Regions from separate parts of the Rhizobium quercicola genome, predicted to be linked through region 2. Evidence: predicted binding sites of a transcription regulator. Region 2 holds the regulator's gene; each other region holds the start of a gene.
The links. Region 2 encodes PhoB, which activates phosphate uptake and scavenging genes when phosphate is short. Its sites were predicted from a motif close to TGTCATNNANCTGTCAT; they were not measured.
Positions count from the first base shown of each region.

Region 1: the regulator PhoB is predicted to act here: its motif matches at 2,272-2,288, upstream of LRX75_RS00315 (alkaline phosphatase).
Region 3: the regulator PhoB is predicted to act here: its motif matches at 3,661-3,677, upstream of phnF (phosphonate metabolism transcriptional regulator PhnF).

Region 1 covers NZ_JAJOZR010000001.1:61,803-69,014, reverse strand. The annotation lists gene LRX75_RS00320 (hypothetical protein) at 1-400, opposite strand, end outside; gene LRX75_RS00315 (alkaline phosphatase) at 450-2,216, opposite strand; gene LRX75_RS00310 (AAA family ATPase) at 2,370-3,530, opposite strand; gene LRX75_RS00305 (TetR/AcrR family transcriptional regulator) at 3,619-4,341, opposite strand; gene LRX75_RS00300 (TRAP transporter small permease) at 4,697-5,263, shown strand; gene LRX75_RS00295 (TRAP transporter large permease subunit) at 5,276-6,559, shown strand; gene LRX75_RS00290 (TRAP transporter substrate-binding protein) at 6,656-7,212, shown strand, end outside.
Region 2 covers NZ_JAJOZR010000003.1:175,825-183,036, reverse strand. The annotation lists gene LRX75_RS06015 (substrate-binding domain-containing protein) at 111-1,145, shown strand; gene pstC (phosphate ABC transporter permease subunit PstC) at 1,286-2,770, shown strand; gene pstA (phosphate ABC transporter permease PstA) at 2,767-4,089, shown strand; gene pstB (phosphate ABC transporter ATP-binding protein PstB) at 4,104-4,919, shown strand; gene phoU (phosphate signaling complex protein PhoU) at 4,975-5,685, shown strand; gene phoB (phosphate regulon transcriptional regulator PhoB) at 5,879-6,562, shown strand; gene LRX75_RS05985 (GcrA family cell cycle regulator) at 6,723-7,212, opposite strand, start outside.
Region 3 covers NZ_JAJOZR010000008.1:60,363-67,574, forward strand. The annotation lists gene LRX75_RS13420 (ABC transporter permease) at 1-818, shown strand, start outside; gene LRX75_RS13425 (D-ribose ABC transporter substrate-binding protein) at 947-1,894, shown strand; gene LRX75_RS13430 (DeoR/GlpR family DNA-binding transcription regulator) at 2,051-2,896, shown strand; gene phnF (phosphonate metabolism transcriptional regulator PhnF) at 2,912-3,643, opposite strand; gene phnG (phosphonate C-P lyase system protein PhnG) at 3,799-4,203, shown strand; gene phnH (phosphonate C-P lyase system protein PhnH) at 4,200-4,790, shown strand; gene LRX75_RS13450 (carbon-phosphorus lyase complex subunit) at 4,794-5,897, shown strand; gene LRX75_RS13455 (alpha-D-ribose 1-methylphosphonate 5-phosphate C-P-lyase PhnJ) at 5,894-6,793, shown strand; gene phnK (phosphonate C-P lyase system protein PhnK) at 6,790-7,212, shown strand, end outside.

The DNA.
Region 1 (7,212 bases), on a different contig from region 2:
CCGTCCACGTGCCGACCTCCAGCGTCCCCGATACGGCAATGCGCGTTCCCGGCTGGACGAAGGTCTGCGCCGCATCGAGATAGACGACGACGATATTGTCAGGCCAGTCCGAGTCGGACGAGCAGAAGGGGCAGATCGACATGGGAATTTCGGTCAGCACGAAGAAGACGGCCTCGGCCTTCAGCGGCGGCGCCATGAAGCCGCTCATCGTCACGCCCTTGCCGTTCAGCGCCTTCACGGTTTCGGAGAAGTTGAGACCGAGCACGCCTACGCTGCCATAGAGATCGTCGAAGCCGATCTCGGTGTCTGCAGCGAAAGCCCGCGGCACAAGGACCGCCGCCGGCAGCGACGCGAGCAGGCCAAGCAGCGTTCGACGGCGCAGGGCGTCAGGTTTCGTCATGTCGTCTCCTCGAACGCCGCCGGGCGATCACCCGGCGGCCTGCCGATCGTTACTTCGCAGCGATCTTGTCCGGCGCGCCGAGGGCGAGACTGTCGGCGAGCACACGGTAGATGTCGCTCTCTTCCATATAGCCCTTGAAGCCTTCCGAACCGGGGCCGCTTGCCTGCAGCACGACGTCGTCGACCGCATGAACGGCGCTTTCGGACGTCTTCGGCAGGTTGCCTTCGCGCAGAACGGCACCGGGCACGTCCTTATAGGCAGGGTTCGCGACATATTCCTTGTTCTCGTTCTGCACCGTCGGCTCGAACGGGCCATCGAGCTTCGGGCGGAATGTCTCGTAATAATCCGGGAAGTTGCTCGCGAAGACGGCGAGGCGACGTGTCGGATCGACCTTATCGGGATAGCCGTCGCCGTTCTTGTCCTCGTAATTCGGGAAGCCGGCATCGGCGTAGACGCCGACCTTCTGGCGCATCTCGGTGCCCGGCTTCTCGTCGTCGATGGTGCCGATGACGGAAACGCCGTGGGTATGGTCGCCGGTGACGACGATCAGCGTATCCGGGTTTTTGGCGGCGAAGTCGCGCGCGACGCCGACGGCCTTGTCGAATTCGATCGTCTCATACAGCGCCCGGTCCCAGTCCATCGGGTGGGACATCTTGTCGATCGAGGCGCCCTCGACCATCAGAAAGAAGCCGTCCTCGTTCTTCGACAGCTGCGTCAGCGCGGCGTGGGTCATGTCGACCAGGCCCGGCTGATTCGGAAACTTCGCAACCGTGCCCTTCTTCAGGATATCGCGGTCGAGGACCGTGTCCATGTTGCCGGTGTGAAACAGGCCGAGCAGCTTGGCGGCATTGGTGCCGGAAGAGGCTTCGAGTTCGCTCCTGTCGGTCGCCAGCGCGTAGCCGGCATCCTTGAACAGCTGGATATAGTCCTTGTCGTCCTTGCGCTTGGAGCCGGGCGTTGCCTGCGGCAGGAAGTAGGCGGAGCCGCCACCGAGAATGACCTCGGGCTGGACGGTGTAGAACATGCCGACGATGTCGGCCTTGTCGGCGCGCTTGCGGGTGTGGGCGACGACGGCTGCCGGCGTGGCATCCTCGATTTCGGCCGTGGAAACGACGCCGATGGCCTTCTTGGTGGTGCGGCGCAGCGCTTCCGCAATGGTTTCGACCTTGGGGTCGTCAAGGCTTGCCGGGGTGCGGTCGGCATAAACGCCGAGCGCGTTGACCGCCGTCTTGTGGCCCGTCATGTAGGCCGACATCGTGTTGGCGCTGTCGGTGGCGATCGCGTCCGTCGCCGAGGTGCCGACGAAAGCCATGTGGTCGAGATCGTCCATGGCGAGACGGCCGTTGGCCTTGCCCTCCGTCATGCCCTTGGACATGATGCGGGCGCCGGTGCGGTGTGCGACGGAGAGGCCGTCGCCGAGCAGGAAGATCACGTTCTTCGCCTTCGGCTGCGCGGCGGTCTCGTAGACCTCCCACGTCACCGACTTGGTCTCGCCACCGGCCGTCACGTCGACCTTGTAGCTGCCGGCCTTGAGAATTCGCGCGCCGCGCAGGATCAGGGCGGAGCCGAGAACCTTGTCGTCCTTGCCCTTCTCCTCGGCCACGAATTCGGCCGCCGAGCCGAGCGCCGCGGCGTAATCTTCGCCGTTGACGGTCACCTTGACGTCCTCGGCCTTCACCACGCCGGGCAGCTCGATCTTGACGTCGAACGGCGATCCGGCAAGGATCGTCGCGCGCGACAGCGGGTAGACGGTCGTGGCCTGGGCGGCGCCGGCAAGAATGGTGGTGGCGACAAGCGCAGCGAGAAGAGTCCGCATGAGAACCTCGTTCGGTAGGGAGGAGACTGTATGCGCGCAGGCTTAACCGCCCTGTGTGACGGTTGGATGATGGTCATCACGCTGGTTGCAGAATGACGACATCTTGCCGCGCCGGCAACAGCCTTCGACCATGGCGGCGTGGAGAGAAAGGCGCTATGCCTCGTCCTCGTCCTCGTTATCATCGTCATCGTCATCGACGAGGCCGGTGAGCCGCATGCCCTCGATCCATGTCGCGCCGCCCTTGCGGATGACGCGTTTCGGCCGGGTTCCGCAGCGCTCGGCAACGGCGGCAGCCAGTGCTTGCGAATGGGTGACGATCCAGATCTGGCTGGTGGCGGCGGCCGTCGCGATGAGGTCGGCGAGCGGCGGCAGCATGTCGGGGTGCAGGCTCGCCTCGGGCTCGTTGAGCGCGATCAGCGGCGGCTGGCGATAGGACATCAGCGCGGCGGCCAGGCCGAGAAAGCGGATCTGCCCGTCGGAGAGTTCGCGCGGCTGGAAGACGCGTTGCGGAAAGTCGGGAAAGATCAGGCCGAATTCCGCAAACTCTCCCGGTTGCGGCACATGCAGCCGCGCACCGCCCAGGGCCGCCGCGATCGCGCGGTCGAGATCGACGGTGTCGCCACGGGTATGGACCAGCGTCGCAAAGACCGCCGCCATATTGCCGCCGTCCTCGTCGAGAAGCGGCGCCGTGACCGCGAGACAGGGTTGGCGGAGCGCCGCATCCCGGTCGGTGCGAAAGCCGTGGAAGAAGCGCCAGCCATCGACCAGGCGGCGGAACGTTCCGATTTCCGGATAGTGTCCGGCATCGCCGAGCATGGCGATCGCCGTCTCGGAGGTCATGGCGGGTTGCGGATACTCTTCCATCCGCCCACGCTCGCCGCGCACCATCACGCCCGGCCCCGCGCGTTTCATCATCGTCACCGGCCGCGCGCCCGTTTCGACGGACAGCACCTCTTCCTTGACCTGCGGCTCGAAGGCGAAGCCGGCTGCGGCCTTCGGCGGCCGCAATCCCGCCTCCACGCGGTAGCGGAACGTCACCGCCCGCTCCTCGTCGAGCACCTCGACCTCGAGCTTGATGCGGACATTCTTCTCGATGCGTCTCGGGCCCGACCAGAGCGCGGACGCCATGCCTCCTTCCGCCGCGATCTCGTAGGCGAGCGAGCCCGTCACGGCGGCCTGCACGAGTTGCAGGGCCCGGTAGAGGTTGGACTTGCCGACGCCGTTCTCGCCGATGAACACGTTGACGCCGCCCAGATCCATGCGGATCGAGCGCAGCGAACGGTAGTTCCGGGCGGACATGGAGCGCAGCATCATCGATGCCTATCTACACCCGGGATACGGCGCGATAAAAGCACCGGCATGACCAAATCCCCGTGATCCCGTCGCCTATCCGCATCCTCGATCAGGCCCCGTCCGGCCCATTCCCGGCCGGTTGCGGGTCCCGCAACAATGCGATCACGGCGTCCTGCAACAGGATGCGATGGCGGCTGCGCATCGTGGCTTCGCCGAGATCGCGGCCGAAGATATGGCCGAAGGTGTGGCGATTGGAAACCCGGAAGAAACAGAAGGAGGAGATCAGCATATGCAGGTCGATCGGATCGACCTCGCGGCGGAACGCACCGGTTTCCTGTCCGCGCCGGAGGATCGCGGCGATCGTGTCGATGATCGACACGTTGAGCCGTCCGAGGCTGGAGGACTGGCGCATGTGGCTCGCGCGGTGGATGTTCTCGATCGTCACCAGACGGATGAAATCCGGATTGGCCTCGTCATAGTCGAAGGTGAAGCCGATCAGGCGGCGCATGGCATCCACCGGATCGCCGTCGGCCAGCCGGAGTTCCGCCTCCACCTTGCGGATGCCGGTATAGGCGTGTTCGAGCACGGCGAGGTAGAGACCCTCCTTGGAGCCGAAATGATAGTAGATCATGCGTTTGGATGTCCGCGTGCGCTCGGCAATGGCATCGACACGGGCACCCGAAAGACCGTTCGCCGCGAATTCCTCGCGCGCGACCAGCAGGATGTCGTCCCGCGTTTTCGTCGTGCGGTCGCGTTGCGTCACGCGGCGCCGGGTGGGCCGCACGTCGTCGTCAGGACCCTCGGGCGCGTCAACACCGTCTGTGTCGGCCATATTCCTCATCATCCTCCCCCATGCCCCTGTCGGGCACGACCGGTCGCAAGCACCGGTGCGGCCATTCTGCACGTTCCCGGACGGCGCGTCATTGCGCGAATGTCAAAGCCACATAATTTTCACGTTGACCAAACGAACCGGTTCGTACATTTTTATGTCAGGATGCTCCGGGCGGAAAGAGGCGATACGGTCGGTCGCCCCGACGCAGGACGGTACCGGGTCACAAAATCCTGTGGGCCGGGATGAACGGACTACAGGACATCACGGCGATGCCTTAGGATCTGGAGGGATCTCCGCATCGACGGACGGGAGAAGACGATCCGGCAGGGAGTGCCGGTCGCACGGGAGGACTTTTATGAGACGGATCGTCGATCTGTATTTTGCGTTTCTGCGCGTCTCCATCGCCCTGCTCCTCGCAGCGATGGTCATTCTCGTTTTCACCAATGTCGTGATGCGCTATGCGCTCAACAGTGGCTTGACGATCTCCGAAGAGATGTCGCGGCTGGCCTTCGTCTGGCTGATCTTCCTCGGCGCGGCCGTCGCGCTGCGCGAACACGCCCATATCGGCATCGACACGATGATCCGGGCCCTGCCGCCGAAGCTCGCCAAGGCCTGCGTCCTTCTCGGCTATCTTCTGATGCTGCTGGCCTGCGTGCTGCTGCTCCAGGGCGCCTGGGCGCAATCCGTGCTGACCTGGGGGGCGATCACGCCGGCGGCCGGCATCTCGATGGCGTGGTTCATGATCCCCGCCGTCATCTTCGCGGTGACCGCCCTTCTGCATCTGGGCAGCGAGACGCTCGCGATCCTCACCGGTCGTCTCGATATCGCAAACATCGTGCTCGTGCAGGAATCGGAAGATCTGCCACCGCCGCCCGCTTCGCCCGTACCGCCGCTGCCCGCGGCGTCCGGCTTCGGTCGCTGAGGGAGAACGACGATGGTCATCGCGGTTTTCCTCGGCTCGCTTCTCGGTACCATGGCATTGGGCATGCCGATCGCCTTCGCGCTGATCCTGTCCGGGATCGCGCTCATGGTTCACATGGACCTCTTCGACGGGCAGATCGTCGCGCAGACGATCCTGCAGGGCGCCGACAGCTTCACGCTGATCGCCGTGCCCTTCTTCATGCTGGCCGGCGAGGTCATGAACCAGGGCGGTCTGTCCAAGCGCATCGTCAATCTCGCGATCGCCCTTGTCGGGCACAAGCGGGGCGGTCTCGGCTTCGTCTGCATTCTCGCCGCGTGCGTCCTCTCCAGCCTCTCCGGCTCGGCCGTGGCGGATGCGGCGGCGCTGGCCGCCCTTCTGATGCCGATGATGATCAAGTCCGGCCATGATCCGGCCCGCTCGGGCGGCCTCATCGCCTCCTCCGCCATCATCGGGCCGATCATCCCGCCCTCCATCGGCTTCATCCTCTACGGCGTGGTCGGCGGCGTCTCCATCACCAAGCTCTTCCTCGCCGGCATCGCGCCGGGCCTGATGATCGGTGCGGCGCTCTGCGTCGCCTGGCTGGTGGTCATCCGCAAGGAAACCTTCGCCATGCCGGCGAAATCCTCCTGGGCGGAGCGCCGGCACGCGCTCGTCGCGAGCCTCTGGGCGCTGATGCTGCCGGTCATCATCATCTTCGGGCTGAAGTTCGGCGTGTTCACGCCCACCGAAGCGGGCGTGGTCGCGGCCGTCTACTCCCTGTTCGTCGCCATGGTCGTCTACCGCGAACTGACGCCCGGCATGCTGCTCGACGTCTTCACCTCGGCGGCGAAAACCACCGCGATCGTCATGTTCCTGGTCGCCGCCGCGTCGGTTTCCGCCTGGCTGATCACAATCGCCGACCTGCCGGGTGCCATGGTTGCGCTGCTGGAGCCGCTGATGGGCAACCAGACGCTGCTGCTGATCGCCATCATGGTGCTGATCGTCGCCGTCGGCACCGCCATGGACATGACGCCGACCATCCTCATTCTCACGCCGGTGCTGCTGCCCGTCATCAAGCAGGCCGGCATCGATCCCGTCTATTTCGGCGTGCTGTTCATCATCAACAACTCCATCGGCCTCATCACGCCGCCGGTCGGCACCGTGCTCAACGTCGTCTGCGGCGTCGGCAAGATCTCGATGGAGAAGCTCATCCGGGGCGTCTGGCCGTTCATGATCGCGCAGCTGATCGTGCTCGTCCTGCTCGTCCTCTTCCCCGTTCTCGTCACCGGCCCGGCGGCCTTCTTCGCCGGGCGCTGACCGCGCCCCTTGCCGCGCCGGTGTCCAAGGGAGGGGCCGGCGGGGAAACCAGAAACAACCCAGGCGTCGGGAGGCGCCGTTATCCCGGAGGATACCATGAGACTGACCCAATCCATCGCGGCCCTGCTGGCCGCAGCCTCGCTCCTCGGCGCCGCCGGTGCCCATGCCGAGATCAGCGAGCGGACGATCAAGTTCGCCGCCCAGAACTCCAAGGGCCATCCCCAGGTCATGGGCATGGAGCGCTTCGCCGAGATCGTGAAGGAAAAGAGTGGCGGCAAGATCGAGGTCAAGCTGTTCCCGGGCGGCACGCTGGGCGGCGACGTCCAGACGCTTGCCTCCGTGCAGGGCGGCATCGTCGAGATGAGCGTGATGAATGCCGGCATTCTCTCCGGCACCATCAAGGAATTCGGCGTCGTCGATCTGCCCTTCCTGTTCGGAACGCCGGAAGAGGCCGACGCCGTCATGGACGGCCCCGTCGGCACGGAGCTTGCCGCTCGCCTGCCCGCCCAGCGCCTCGTCGGCCTCGGCTTCTGGGAGCTCGGCTTCCGCCACCTCACCAACAACCGCCATGCGGTCAACACGGTCGAGGACGTGAAGGGCCTGAAGATCCGCACCGTGCAATCGGCCGTGCCGCTCGCCACCTTCAACGCGCT
Region 2 (7,212 bases):
ATAAAAGCTGGTGGCATCGGCCGCTAATGAAGGACGGCCGATGCGAATAAACGGCGAAAGCGAGCGCTGACACTCTAGCGCACCCACACAAGCCCATCCGGGAGAATTCCATGAACGCCCTGAAACTGACTGCTGCAGCCTTGGTGGCTTCCGTCGCCTTTGCTGGCGCTGCTGCTGCCCGCGACCAGATCCAGATCGCTGGTTCGTCCACCGTTCTTCCCTATGCCAAGATCGTTGCCGAAACCTTCGGCGAGACCTTCCCCGACTTCAAGACGCCGGTCGTCGAATCCGGCGGCACGGGCGCCGGCCTCAAGGAATTCTGCAAGGGCGTCGGCCCCGACACCATCGACATCGCCAATGCTTCGCGCAAGATCAAGGACAGCGAACTAGCGGAATGCAAGTCGGCCGGCGTGATCGAAGTGCAGGAAGTCAAGATCGGCTATGACGGCATCGTGTTCGCCACCGACAGCGGCAATGCCGACCTGAAGCTCGAGCCGAAGGACCTCTATCTCGGCCTCGCAGCCCAGGTCGTCGTCGACGGCAAGCTCGTTGCGAACCCCTACACGAAGTGGTCCGAGGTCAACAAGAACCTGCCGGACGCCGACATTGCCGCCTACATCCCGGGCGAAAAGCACGGCACGCGCGAAGTCTTCGAAGAGAAGATCCTTCATGCAGGCTGCAAGGCTTCCGGCGCCGAAGACGTCATCAAGGCGGCCGTTGCCGATGCCAAGGAACAGGCCCGCACCTGCGTCGCCGTTCGCAAGGATGGCAAGGCTGTCGACATCGATGGCGACTACACGGAAACCCTGGCCCGCATCGCTGCCAACAAGAACGGCATCGGCGTCTTCGGTCTCGCTTTCTATGAAAACAATGCCGACAAGCTGAAGGTTGCGACCGTCAACGGCGTCGTTCCCTCCACGGAAACGATCGCTTCGGGCGAATACCCGGTCTCGCGCCCGCTGTTCTTCTACGTCAAGAAGGCGCATCTCGGCGTTATCCCCGGCCTGAAGGAATTCGTCGAATTCTTCCTCGACGACCAGATGGTCGGCCCGGAAAGCCCGCTGTCGGCCTATGGTCTCGTGTCCGCACCGGACGCAGAGCGCGAAGCCGACCGCAAGGCCTTTACCGACGGCACGCTGCTGTAATAGGAGCCGATCCGGAGACCCGGTCTCTTAAGGATCACCCCGCACGGCGCCTGAGCGCCGTGCGGGAGCCCCAACGTTCGAATGGCCGGCGTCCGATCTTGCAGCATGCGATGTCGTGAAACGACCGGGGGACCCAGACCATGAGCGCTTCTCTCCTCTTTCTCCTCGTCCTGCTCGTCGGCGCATCCGCCTTCGTCATGGGGCGTTCGCGGGCCATGGCCACGGCCGGCGGCAAGCTATCCTCGCTGCATTCTCTGCCCGGCTACCACGGCAGCTACGCCGCCATCTGGGCTCTGCTTCCGTCGCTCGTCGTGCTCGCCGTCTGGCTCGTCGCCGCACCGCCGATGATCGATCGCAGCGTGCTCTTCCATCTTCCGACAGAGGTCCTGAACCAGGGCAACGCTCCTGCCCAGCTTGCGCTCGGCCAGGTCAAGTCGGTTGCCCGCGGTCTCGCCCTTCTCTCGGACGCCGAGCGCAGTGCGCTCGACAGCGGCTCCATCAATCTTCGCGACGCCATGGGGGCCAAGGGCATTCCGCTGGCTGGCGCCGGCGAGCCCTGGATGATCGAGTCCGCCACGACCTTCAACAGGATGACGGCAAACAGCCATCTCGCCATGGCCGGGGTCGTGCTGCTGCTGGCCATCGGCGGAACGCTCCTGGCGCTCCGCGGCATCTCGCAGCGCTTCCGGGCCCGCAACCGTGTGGAGCAGGTCATTCTCGGCGGCCTGATCCTCGCTTCCTCCATCGCCATCCTCACCACCGTCGGCATCATCGGCTCCATGCTGTCGGAGGCCCTGCGCTTCTTCGCCTCCGTGTCGCCGATGGAGTTCTTCTTCGGCACGGTCTGGGATCCGCGCTTCGCCGCCGCCGGCCAGGCCGGGCAGGCCGGACAGTTCGGCCTCCTGCCGCTTCTCGCCGGCACGCTCTACATCGCCTTCGTCGCCATGCTCTTCGCCGTGCCGATCGGCCTCTTCGCCGCCATCTACATGGCGGAATATGCCAGCAACACGGTGCGCTCGATCGCCAAGCCGCTGCTCGAGATCCTCGCCGGCATCCCGACCATCGTCTACGGCTTCTTCGCCCTCGTCACGGTCGGCCCGTTCCTGCGCGATATCTCGGGCCAGCTGAACGGCCTCGTCACCGGCAACTATGCCAGCTTCATCCAGGCGCAGAGCGTTCTCACGGCCGGCATCGTTATGGGTATTATGCTGATCCCCTTCGTGTCCTCGCTGTCCGACGACATCATCACGCAGGTCCCCGGCTCGCTGCGCGACGGTTCGCTCGGCCTCGGCGCAACGCGATCGGAAACCATCAAGCGTGTCGTTCTGCCGGCAGCGCTTCCCGGTATCGTCGGCGCCCTTCTGCTCACGGCCTCCCGTGCCGTCGGCGAAACCATGATCGTGGTGCTCGCGGCCGGTGTCGCCGCGCGCATGCAGATCAACCCCTTCGAGCCGATGACGACCGTCACGGTGAAGATCGTCAACCAGCTGACGGGCGACCTGGAGTTCACCTCTCCCCAGACCCTCGTCGCCTTCGCACTCGGCATCACGCTCTTTGCCATCACGCTCTGCCTCAACATTTACGCGCTCTACATCGTGCGCAAATACCGGGAACAGTACGAATGACCGACATGACTTCATCGCTCGCCGGTGCGTCGCAGCGTCCCGCATCCACCCGTCGCGATATCGGCATCAAGCGCCGCTACGCCGCAGAACGCCGCTTCCGGGCCTATGGCATCGGCGCGATCTCCATCGGCATCTTCTTCCTCGGTCTCCTGCTCTGGACCGTCGTGTCCAAGGGCTACACGGCCTTCCTGCAGACCGAGATCGTCCTGCCGATCACCTTCAGCGAACAGGTCATCGACCCGAAGAACGAACGGGCGACCAATCCTGCCAAGCTGATGACGGCGAACTATCCGCTGCTGGTGCGCGATGCACTGGTGCAGAAGCTGGGCCTGGACCCGGCCAACCGGGCGGACGTCAAGCTGGCGACCGACATGGTTTCGGCGAGCGCCCGCACGCAGCTTCGCGACGTCGTCGTCGCCAACCCGGCCATCATCGGCCAGACGGTGCCGGTGGCCTTGCTGGCCGAGGGCAACATCGACTCGGCCAACAAGGGCCAGATCGACGTGACGGTGGACGAGGCCAACCGCAAGGTGAAGGACAAGCAGCTCGGCTGGATGCAGACGCTGTCGCAGGACGGCGCGATGACGAAGTCGTTCAACACGGGGCTCTTCACCTCTGGCGCCTCCTCGCGTCCCGAAGCCGCCGGCATTGGCGTCGCCGCGCTCGGCTCTCTCTACATGATGCTGATCGTGCTGGTGCTGTCGCTCCCGATTGGGGTCTCCGCCTCGATCTACCTCGAAGAGTTCGCGCCGAAGAACAAGCTGACCGACCTCATCGAGGTCAACATCAACAATCTCGCGGCCGTTCCCTCCATCGTCTACGGTCTGCTCGGCCTGTCGATCTTCATCAACTTCGCGGGCATGCCGCGCTCGGCAGCCCTCGTCGGTGGTCTCGTCCTCACGCTGATGACGCTTCCCACCATCATCATCGCCACGCGTGCGGCCCTGAAGGCCGTGCCGCCGTCCATCCGGGCTGCGGCCCTCGGCCTCGGCGCCTCGAAGATGCAGACCATCTTCCACCACGTCCTGCCGCTTGCCATGCCGGGTATCCTCACGGGCACCATCATCGGCCTGGCCCATGCGCTGGGTGAAACCGCGCCGCTGCTTCTCATCGGCATGGTGGCCTTCGTGGTCGACTTTCCGGGCTCGCCGCTCGAACCGTCCACGGCACTCCCGGTCCAGATCTACATGTGGGCCAACGAAGCCGAACGTGCATTTGTCGAACGGACCTCCGGCGCGATCATCGTGCTCCTGATCTTCCTGGTGGTCATGAACCTTGGCGCAATCCTGTTGCGGCGCCGCTTTGAACGACGCTGGTAGTGAGGTAGAAAACAATGAACATGATGTCAGAAGCGACTCTCGAAAAGGCGGTCGATCAGAAGATGAATGCTGTCCCTCACAAGATGATCGGCAAGGATGTGTCGGTCTACTACGGCGAAAAGCGCGCGCTCTTCGACGTGAACCTCAACATCCGGGAAAACACGGTCACGGCGCTGATCGGCCCCTCGGGCTGCGGCAAGTCCACCTTCCTGCGGACGCTCAACCGCATGAACGACACGATCGACCACTGCAAGGTCACGGGCAAGATCACGCTCGACGGCGGCGATATCTACGATCCCTCGATCGACGTCGTCGAATTGCGGGCCCGTGTCGGCATGGTCTTCCAGAAGCCGAACCCGTTTCCGAAGTCCATCTACGAAAACGTGACCTACGGCCCGAAGATCCACGGTCTCGCCCGCAGCAAGGCCGAGCTCGACGCCATCGTCGAGCAGAGCCTGCAGAAGGCCGGTCTCTGGAACGAGGTGAAGGATCGCCTGCACGAGTCCGGCACCGGCCTTTCCGGTGGCCAGCAGCAGCGTCTCTGCATCGCGCGCGCCGTTGCCGTCAGCCCCGAGGTCATCCTCATGGACGAGCCCTGTTCGGCGCTCGACCCGATCGCCACCGCCAAGGTCGAGGAACTGATCCACGAGCTGCGCGCCAACTATACGATCGTGATCGTCACGCACTCCATGCAGCAGGCCGCCCGCGTCTCGCAGCGCACCGCCATGTTCCACCTCGGCAATCTCGTCGAGGAGAACGACACCGACAAGATGTTCACCAATCCGGATGACCAGCGCACCCAGGATTACATCATGGGCCGCTTCGGCTGATCGGTCGACCGACCGACAGCCTTGCGCCCGTGACCGAACTCCAAGGACAGGATCCATGGCAACCCATATCGCATCCGTCTATGACGAAGACCTGAAATATCTCAGCCGCCGCATCTCCGAAATGGGTGGCCTTGCCGAGCAGATGGTGGCCGAATCCGTTCGCGCCCTCGTCAATGCCGATCTGGGCCTCGCCCAGAAGGTCATCTCCGACGACGTCGTGCTCGACGATGCCGAGCGCCAGATCGGCGAGAAGGCGATCGTGACGATTGCCAAGCGCCAGCCGATGGCGGCCGATCTGCGCGAGATCATGGGATCGATCCGCATCGCGGCCGATCTCGAGCGTGTGGGCGACCTCGGCAAGAACACGGCCAAGCGCGTCATTGCCGTCTCCAGCGCCAGCCTGCCGCGGCAGCTGGCCCGCGGCATCGAGCATCTGGCCGAACTGACGCTGATGCAGTTGAAGGAAGTGCTGGACGTCTACGCTTCCCGCTCGGCCGAAAAGGCAAAGGCCATTCGCGAGCGCGACGGTGAGATCGACGCGATCTACACCTCGCTGTTCCGCGAACTCCTGACCTACATGATGGAAGATCCGCGCAACATCACGCCCTGCACGCATCTTCTCTTCTGCGCCAAGAATATTGAACGCATCGGCGACCACGCGACCAATATCGCCGAGACGATCTACTACATGACGACCGGCGCGCAGCCGCTCGGCGAACGTCCGAAAGACGACTCGTCGAACACGGTCGGCGCACTCGCCACCTAAGCGCGGGGCGCGCGGGAGCCGGTCCGCTCCCGCGCCATCGCCGCCGGTCTTGGAGCCGGCAGACGTTCGGCTGGAGGTATGCAGCCATCCGGCGGTCTCTCGCCGCCACGCATGAAAACTGTCAACGATGATCGCCGCCCTCGGGTTCTGGCGAAAGCCTTGTCGCGTGACAAGGACACTACGGAGTCCAGAAATGCAGCCGAAAATTGCCGTCGTGGAAGATGAAGAAGCCCTGAGCGTTCTCCTGCGTTACAATCTCGAGGCCGAGGGCTTCGATGTCGACACCATCAACCGGGGCGACGAGGCGGAGGTGCGGCTGCAGGAACGGCTGCCCGATCTTCTGATCCTCGACTGGATGCTGCCCGGCGTTTCCGGCATCGAGCTCTGCCGCCGTCTGCGCCAGCGCAGCGAAACGGAGCGCCTGCCGATCATCATGCTGACGGCGCGCGGCGAGGAGAGCGAGCGGGTCCGCGGCCTTGCCACCGGCGCCGACGATTATGTGGTCAAGCCCTTCTCGACGCCCGAGCTGATCGCGCGGGTGAAAGCCATGCTGCGCCGCGCGCGCCCGGAGGTTCTTTCCTCGCTTCTGAAATGCGGCGATATCGAGCTCGATCGCGAAACCCACCGCGTCCACCGCAAGACCCGCGAAGTCCGCCTCGGGCCGACGGAGTTCCGCCTGCTCGAATTCTTCATGGCCTCGCCCGGCCGCGTCTTCTCGCGCTCGCAGCTTCTCGACGGCGTCTGGGGGCACGATATCTACGTGGACGAGCGCACCGTCGACGTCCATGTCGGCCGCCTGCGCAAGGCCCTGAACTTCTCCAACATGCAGGATGTCATCCGCACGGTCCGCGGGGCGGGTTACTCGCTGGAAAGCTGAGCCCGCGCCGACCACCAGAAGCGCAACGTTTCCAGGGGCGTCAGGCCGGTCGATCGGGCGCATCTTCGGGACAGGCGCAACCCCTCCATTATCCAGAACGAAAAAAAGGCCTTCTTCGTGCTCCGAAAAAGGCCTTTCACGTCGTGGGTCTCTGGAGCGCCTATCGCGCGCGGCGACGCTCGGCCGAGGGCTGGTAGGCCAGCTTGGCGTGGAAGGTGCAATAGGGCGAGCTGTCGGGCGAATCGTTGCCGCAGAAGTGAAACTCGTCCTTCATCGGGTCGCCGATCGGCCACTTGCAGGTGCGGTCGGTGAGCTGCGTCAGAACGAGCTTGCGCGACATCGGCACGACGACATTGCTGCCGGTGGCGCCGCTCGCTCCGCTGCCGGTCACCGTCAGTGCGGTCTCCGGTGCGAAGGCGCTTTCGGAGTCCTCGATGACGTTCATCGTGCTGACCGGGCGTGCCGTCGGACGCAACGGTGCGGAGCGCGGCGCCGCGTTGGCGACGACCGCTTCGGGAGCGGCCGGACGTGCGACGGCGACGGGACGCTTCGGGCGGGTTGCGCTCGGCGCGGCACCACCGGCCTTGGCGCGACCGGGAAGCGACAGACGGTGAACCTTGCCGATGACGGCATTGCGGCTGACGCCGCCG
Region 3 (7,212 bases), on a different contig from region 2:
TCAATGGCGGCATCGACCTCTCGGTCGGCTCGACGCTCGGCCTCTCGGGCGTGGTTGCCGGCTACCTCATGCAGGGCGTCACGCTCAGCCATCTCGGCGTCGTGGTCTACCCGCCGGTCTGGGTCGTGGTCATCCTCACCTGCGCGCTCGGCGCCTTCGTCGGCGCCATCAACGGCGTGCTGATCGCCTATCTCCGGGTGCCTGCCTTCGTGGCGACGCTCGGCGTGCTCTATGTGGCGCGCGGCGTGGCGCTGCTGATGACCAACGGCCTGACCTTCAACAATCTCGGCGGACGGCCGGAGCTCGGCAATACCGGCTTCGACTGGCTGGGCTTCAACCGGCTGTTCGGCGTGCCGATCGGCGTGCTCGTGCTCGCGCTCCTCGCCATCCTCTGCTTCGTCATGCTCAGCCGCTCGGCCTTCGGCCGCTGGCTCTACGCGTCCGGCGGCAACGAGCGGGCGGCCGAGCTGTCCGGCGTGCCGGTCAAGCGGGTCAAGATCATCGTCTACGTGCTGTCCGGCGTCTGCGCGGCCATTGCCGGCCTCGTGCTCTCGTCGCAGCTGACCTCCGCCGGCCCCACGGCCGGGACGACCTACGAGCTGACGGCGATCGCGGCCGTCGTCATCGGCGGCGCGGCGCTCACCGGCGGCCGCGGCACGATCGGCGGCACCATGCTCGGCGCCTTCGTCATCGGCTTCCTGTCGGACGGTCTCGTCATCATCGGCGTGTCCTCCTACTGGCAGACGGTCTTTACCGGCGCGGTCATCGTGCTCGCCGTCCTGCTCAACAGCATCCAGTACGGCCGCCGCCCGAAGTAGGCGGCGACCGACACACGACCTTCTCCGCATCACCGGCCCCTGCCTTCAGGAGAGGCAGCGCCGGTCTCGGACAAGCACCGCCGGGTGACCGGCACACCGAAACCGCATTTCAAACCGGGAGAGAGACCATGATGAGACAAGCAACCCGCCTGCTGATGGCCGCCGCCGCTGCCGCCACCATGTTTGCCAGCACCGCCTATGCCGACGGCCTGATGACGGTGATCGTCAACGATCCGTCGAACCCCTACTGGCTGACCGAAGGCAATGTGGCCAAGGCCGCCGCCGAAAAGCTCGGCTATACCGCCACCGTCGGCGCGCACAAGGGCGACACCAATACCGAGAGCAACCTGATCGACACCGCGATCACCAACAAGTCCGTCGCGATCATCCTCGATCCGGCCAATGCCGACGGCTCCGTCGGTGCGGTGAAGAAGGCCGTTGCCGCCGGCATCCCGGTCATTCTCGTCAATGCCGAGATCAACCAGGAAGGTCTCGCCAAGGCGCAGCTCGTGTCCAACAACGCGCAGGGTGCCGCGCTCGGTGCCACGCAGTGGGTGGAAGCCGTCGGCGACAAGGGCAAGTATGTCGAGCTTTTCGGCGCGCCCTCCGACAACAATGCCGCGACCCGCTCCAACGGCTACGAGACCGTGCTGACGCAGTATCCGGACCTCGAAAAGGCCGCCTCCGAAGTGGCCGACTGGGACCGCACCAAGGGCCACGACAAGATGCAGTCCATGCTGCAGGCCAATCCGGACATCAACGGCGTGATCTCGGGCAATGACGAAATGGCGCTCGGTGCCATCGCCGCGCTCAAGGAAGCCGGCAAGATCGCCAACGTCAAGGTCGGCGGCTTCGACGGTTCGCCGGATGCGGTCGCTGCCATCAAGGCCGGCGAACTGCAGTACACCGTGCTCCAGCCGGTCGCCGTCTTCTCGGAAGAAGCCGTGAAGCAGGCCGACAGCTTCATCAAGACGGGCGCGACCGGCGCCAAGTCCGAAAAGCAGCTGTTCGATTGCCTGCTCATCACCAAGGACAATGTCGACAAGTACTCGGCCCCCTTCGTCCTCGACAAGTAAGCCTTCGATACCAGGGAGGGTGCCGCCCGCGGCACCCTCCTTCCACCGGCAGTCCCCCATCGTCGCGGCGTCCCGCGGCCGCATCCTTTCGAACGGGTTTTCAGTTAGAGGTTTTATGCGCTAGGACGCATGCAGAGCGAACAGAGGGGCAACCGGATGACGAACAAGACAACCGTCGGTCAGTTCATGTCCGAGCTTCCGAGCGACAGCCGCCATGCCCGCCAGATCGTGCGCCGCCAGCTGATCGCCGAGGCCGTGATGGCCGAGGGGTCGATGCGGATCGAGGATCTGACCGACCGCTTCGGCATCAGCCTGATGACCGCCCACCGCGACGTCGACGAACTCGTCAGCCGCGGCCTCTTCCGCAAGACCCGCGGCATCGTGACGGCCGCCCCGACGAGCCTCATCGAATCCAGCGACGTCTACCGCTCGAGCCGTCAGGCCCGGGAGAAGGCCGCGATCGCCCAGGCGGCGATGACCTTCATCGAGCCGGGACAGGCGATCTTTTTCGACGACAGCACCACCGTGCTGCAGATGGCCCACCACCTGCCGGAAAAGGTGCCGCTGACGGTCATCACCAATTCGCTGAACCTCATGAACGACCTGAAGGCCGTGCCGGACGTGACGCTGCTCGGGCTGGGCGGGCAGTTCTACAACTGGTGCAACGCCTTCATGGGGCGCATGACCATCCGCGAGATCGAGAAGCTGCGGGCCGATACCGTGTTCATGTCGATGTCGGCCATTCTCGACGACGTCGCCTTTCACCAGTCGCCGGAAATGGTGGAGACCAAGCGGGCCATGTTCGACAGCGCCGCCATGCGCATCCTTCTGGCGGATCACACGAAATTCGAGCGCCGGGCGCTCTATTCCTTCGCCGCGCTCACCGAATTCGACCTCGTCATCGTGGACGACAACATCGCGCCGGAGCATCTGGAGCGCATGCGCTCCAAAGGCATCAACCTGATGGTCGCGCCGGTGGACCGGCCGAAGGCCGGGAGATAGACGGCGGTTGCTGGCTCAGACGTTTTCCGGAGCGACGAAGACCAGTTCCATGCGGTCGGCGAGGAAGCGCGTGCGGATCGCCTGCACCGGCCGGTCCTCGAGATCGACATCCACGGCATGGGTGACCAGCACGATCGCATCGCCCGCGCAGGAAAGCGCATCGGCGTCGCCCGAGGAGACGCGTTCGGCCGTCAGCCGCGTCTCGCGCCGGCGATAGTCGGCAAGTCCGCAGCGGCGCAGCGCCTGGGTGATCGAGCCCTCCTGCGCATAGGCCGCGATGATGCCGGGGAAACGTTCGGCCGAGAAATGCGAGGTGGAGCGGGACAAAGGCACGCCGTCCACCACCGCCATATGATCGAGCCGGTGAAGGGGCGCGCCCGGCGCAAGACCGAGCAGCCGTGCCATGGCCCTGTCGGCCGCCACCTTCTGCGAGCCCACGAGCCGGCCCGAGGGCTCCAGCGACTGGCGCATCATGTTTTCGGAAAACCGCGCCCGCGCGCCGATCGGATAGGAAATGCGCGGCGCGACCGGATTGACGAAGGTGCCACGCCCCCGCTCCGCCCGGACGATTCCCTCCGCTGCGAGCGCCGCGATGGCGCGGCGCACCGTGTGGCGGTTGACGCCGTAGTCGGCGGCCAGATCCGTTTCCGGCGGCAGGCGGTCGGTCACGCCTTCTTCCAGGATCGACGCGCGGATGCCGTCGGCGACCCGCCGCCAGCGTGAGATGCCGTCATCCTGTCCGTCCAAAGGCAATCTCCTGCGCGTGTCATAGCGGCGTCATGATCTCAAGGTTATAAATCAGATCAAGATTGGTTGTCTACACAAATAGACAAATAGGATCCGGGATGACCAGACACGATGAGACACAGGGCCGCAAGCGCGCGCTCGACGCCATGGCCTCGATGCCGGCCGATCTTCTGGGAGAACGCTACGGCGCGATCGCGAAGACCGCACCGGCTGCCATTCCCGTCCGCGGCCCGGAGATCGGCGCCGTGATGGTGCGCGGACGGATCGGCGGCGGCGGGGCCCCGTTCAATCTCGGCGAGGCAAGCGTGACACGGGCGACGGTGAAGCTCGACAGCGGCGAGGTCGGCCATGCGATCGTTCTCGGCCGCGACACCGAAAAAGCCCGCATGGTCGCGCATCTCGATGCCCTCGGACAGCTCGCCGCCTGGCAGGCCGTGATCGAGACGGATGTCGTCGCACCGGCGCTGGCGCTCGACGCCGAGGAGCGTCGCCAGCGCGCGGAAGAAACGGAAGCGACGCGTGTCGATTTCTTCACACTGGTCCGGGGAGAAGACCGATGAGCCTCACCATGGTCGATGGCGGTTTCGCCGAGCCCGTCTTCGGATCGCAGCGCGCCTTCCGCGCGCTGATGGATGCCTTCGCCCGACCGGGAAGCATCGCCGATCTCTCCGGCCTTGCCTCACCTCCGGCGCCGATGGCGCCTGCGGCCGGCGCGATCCTTCTGGCGCTTGCCGATGCGGACACGCCCGTCTTCTTCGAGGCAGACATGCCGGAGGCGAAGGCCTGGGTCGGCTTTCACACCGGTGCTGCGGCAACCGCGGATGCGCCATCGGCGCGCTTCGTCCTTCTCGCCGATGACAGCGATTGCGACGGCTGGAACCGGTTCGCGGTCGGCACGGCGGACTATCCGGATCGCTCGGCAACACTGCTCCTCCCTGTCGCAGCGCTTCATGGCGGGCGGCCCCTCACCCTTACCGGCCCGGGCATCGAGACCACGACCGATATCGCACCGCAGGGTCTGCCGGCAGGTTTTGCCGATGTCATGGCCGCCAACCGCGCGGGCTTTCCGCTCGGCTTCGATCTCGTCCTCGTCTCGGGCGACGCAGCGCTGGCGCTGCCGCGCACCACACGCATTCAGGAGGCCTGAGCCATGTATGTCGCCGTCAAGGGCGGGGAAGCCGCCATCGAGAAGGCGCACCGGCTGCTCGCCGACCGCCGCCGGGGGGACCGGTCGGTTCCCGCTCTCTCGCTCGAGCAGATCGCCGGACAGCTCTCGCTTGCCGTGGACCGGGTCATGGCCGAGGGATCGCTCTACGATCCCGAGCTTGCCGCCATGGCCGTGCGCCAGTCGCGCGGCGACATGATCGAGGCGATCTTTCTCATCCGCGCCTATCGTACGACGCTGCCGCGCTTCGGCGCCACGCGGCCGGTGGAGACGGCGACGATGCGGATCGAGCGGCGCGTGTCGGCCACCTACAAGGACATTCCCGGCGGACAGCTGCTCGGGCCGACCTTCGACTACACCCACCGCCTGATCGACCCCGACATGGCCGGCGACCACCCCGTCGAGCCCGGCGCGCGGCGGGCGGTTGCCGAAGACGCGGCCTACCCCCGCGTGACGGATATCCTCAACGGCGAAGGCCTGATCGAGCCGGATATCGCGTCCGACGCCGAGCCCGGCGACCTCACCCGCGACCCGACCGGCTTTCCCGCGGGCCGTGACCTGCGGCTGCAGGCGCTGGCGCGCGGCGACGAAGGCTTTCTGCTGTCGCTCGGGTATTCGACCCAGCGCGGCTACGGCCGCACGCATCCCTTCGTCGGCGAAGTGCGCATCGGTCTCGTCGATCTGGAGATCGACCTGCCTGAACTCGGCTTTGCCGTCAATATCGGCGCGATCCGTGTCACAGAGTGCCAGATGGTGTCGCAGTTCAAGGGCGGCGGGCAGGATGGTCCGCGCTTCACCCGCGGCTACGGTCTCGTCTTCGGGCAGTCGGAGCGCAAGGCCATGTCGATGAGCCTCGTCGATCGGGCGCTGCGCGCGGACGAGTTCGCCGAGAACCGGGTGGCCCCGGCGCAGGACGAGGAGTTCGTCCTCTCCCATTGCGACAATGTCGAAGCCACCGGCTTCGTCGAGCACCTGAAGCTGCCGCATTATGTGGACTTCCAGGCCGAACTCGACCTGCTGCGCATGCTGCGGCGGGAGCACGCGGCGGAAAAGACCGCCGAGACGGACCGACAGGAGGCCGCGGAATGACCTTGCCCGCCTATAACTTTGCCTATCTGGACGAACAGACCAAGCGCATGATCCGCCGCGCGATCCTCAAGGGCATCGCCATTCCCGGCTATCAGGTGCCGTTCGCCTCCCGCGAGATGCCGATGCCCTATGGCTGGGGCACGGGCGGCGTGCAGGTGACGGCGGCCATTCTCGGGCCGGACGACGTCCTCAAGGTGATCGACCAGGGTGCCGACGACACGACCAACGCCGTCTCCATCCGCGCCTTCTTCGCCAAGACGGCCAATGTGGCGACGACCACGAAGACGGCGGAGGCGACGATCATCCAGACCCGCCACCGCATTCCGGAAGAAACGCTGCGGGCGCACCAGACCATCGTCTTCCAGGTGCCGATCCCCGAGCCGCTGCGCTTTCTCGAGCCGCGCGAGACCGAGACGCGGGTGATGCACGGGCTGGAGGAATACGGTCTCGTGCATGTGAAGCTCTACGAGGACATCGCCCAGCACGGCCATATCGCCACCACCTATGCCTATCCGGTGAAGGTCGAGGGCCGCTACGTCATGGACCCCTCGCCCATTCCGAAATTCGACAATCCGAAGCTCGATCGTTCCCCCGCCTTGCAGCTGTTCGGCGCCGGCCGCGAGAAGCGCATCTATGCGCTGCCGCCGTTCAGCCAGGTCACGAGCCTCGATTTCGAGGACCACCCCTTTACCGTCCAGACCTTCAGCCGCCCCTGCGCGCTCTGCAATGCGACGGGAGTCTATATGGACGAGGTGGTGACCGACGACCGCGGCGGGCGGATGTTCGTCTGCTCCGACACCGACCATTGCGAGACGCGCCAAGCGGACGGCCACACGGGTTCCGGCCTGCCGCAGATCGGGGACCACGCATCGAAGGCGCAGGAGACCACGCAATGACCGATCCCATTCTCTCCGTCCGCGGCCTCGAAAAGCGCTACGGGTCCTTCATCGGCTGCACCGACGTCTCCTTCGACGTCTGGCCGGGCGAGGTCGTCGCCATCGTGGGCGAATCCGGCTCCGGCAAGACGACGCTGCTCAACTGCATCTCCGGCCGGCTGGAGCGCTCGGCCGGCGAGATCCGCTACCGGATGCGCGACGGGCGTTTCCCGGATCTGGCCGACCTCTCGGAAGCCGAACGCCGCTTTCTGATGCGCACAGACTGGGGCTTCGTACACCAGAACCCGGCGGACGGGCTGCGGATGCGCGTTTCGGCCGGCGCCAATGTCGGCGAGCGGCTGATGGCGGTCGGCGAGCGCCATTATGGCGATATCCGCCGCACGGCCGGCGACTGGCTGTCGCGCGTGGAGATCGCCGCC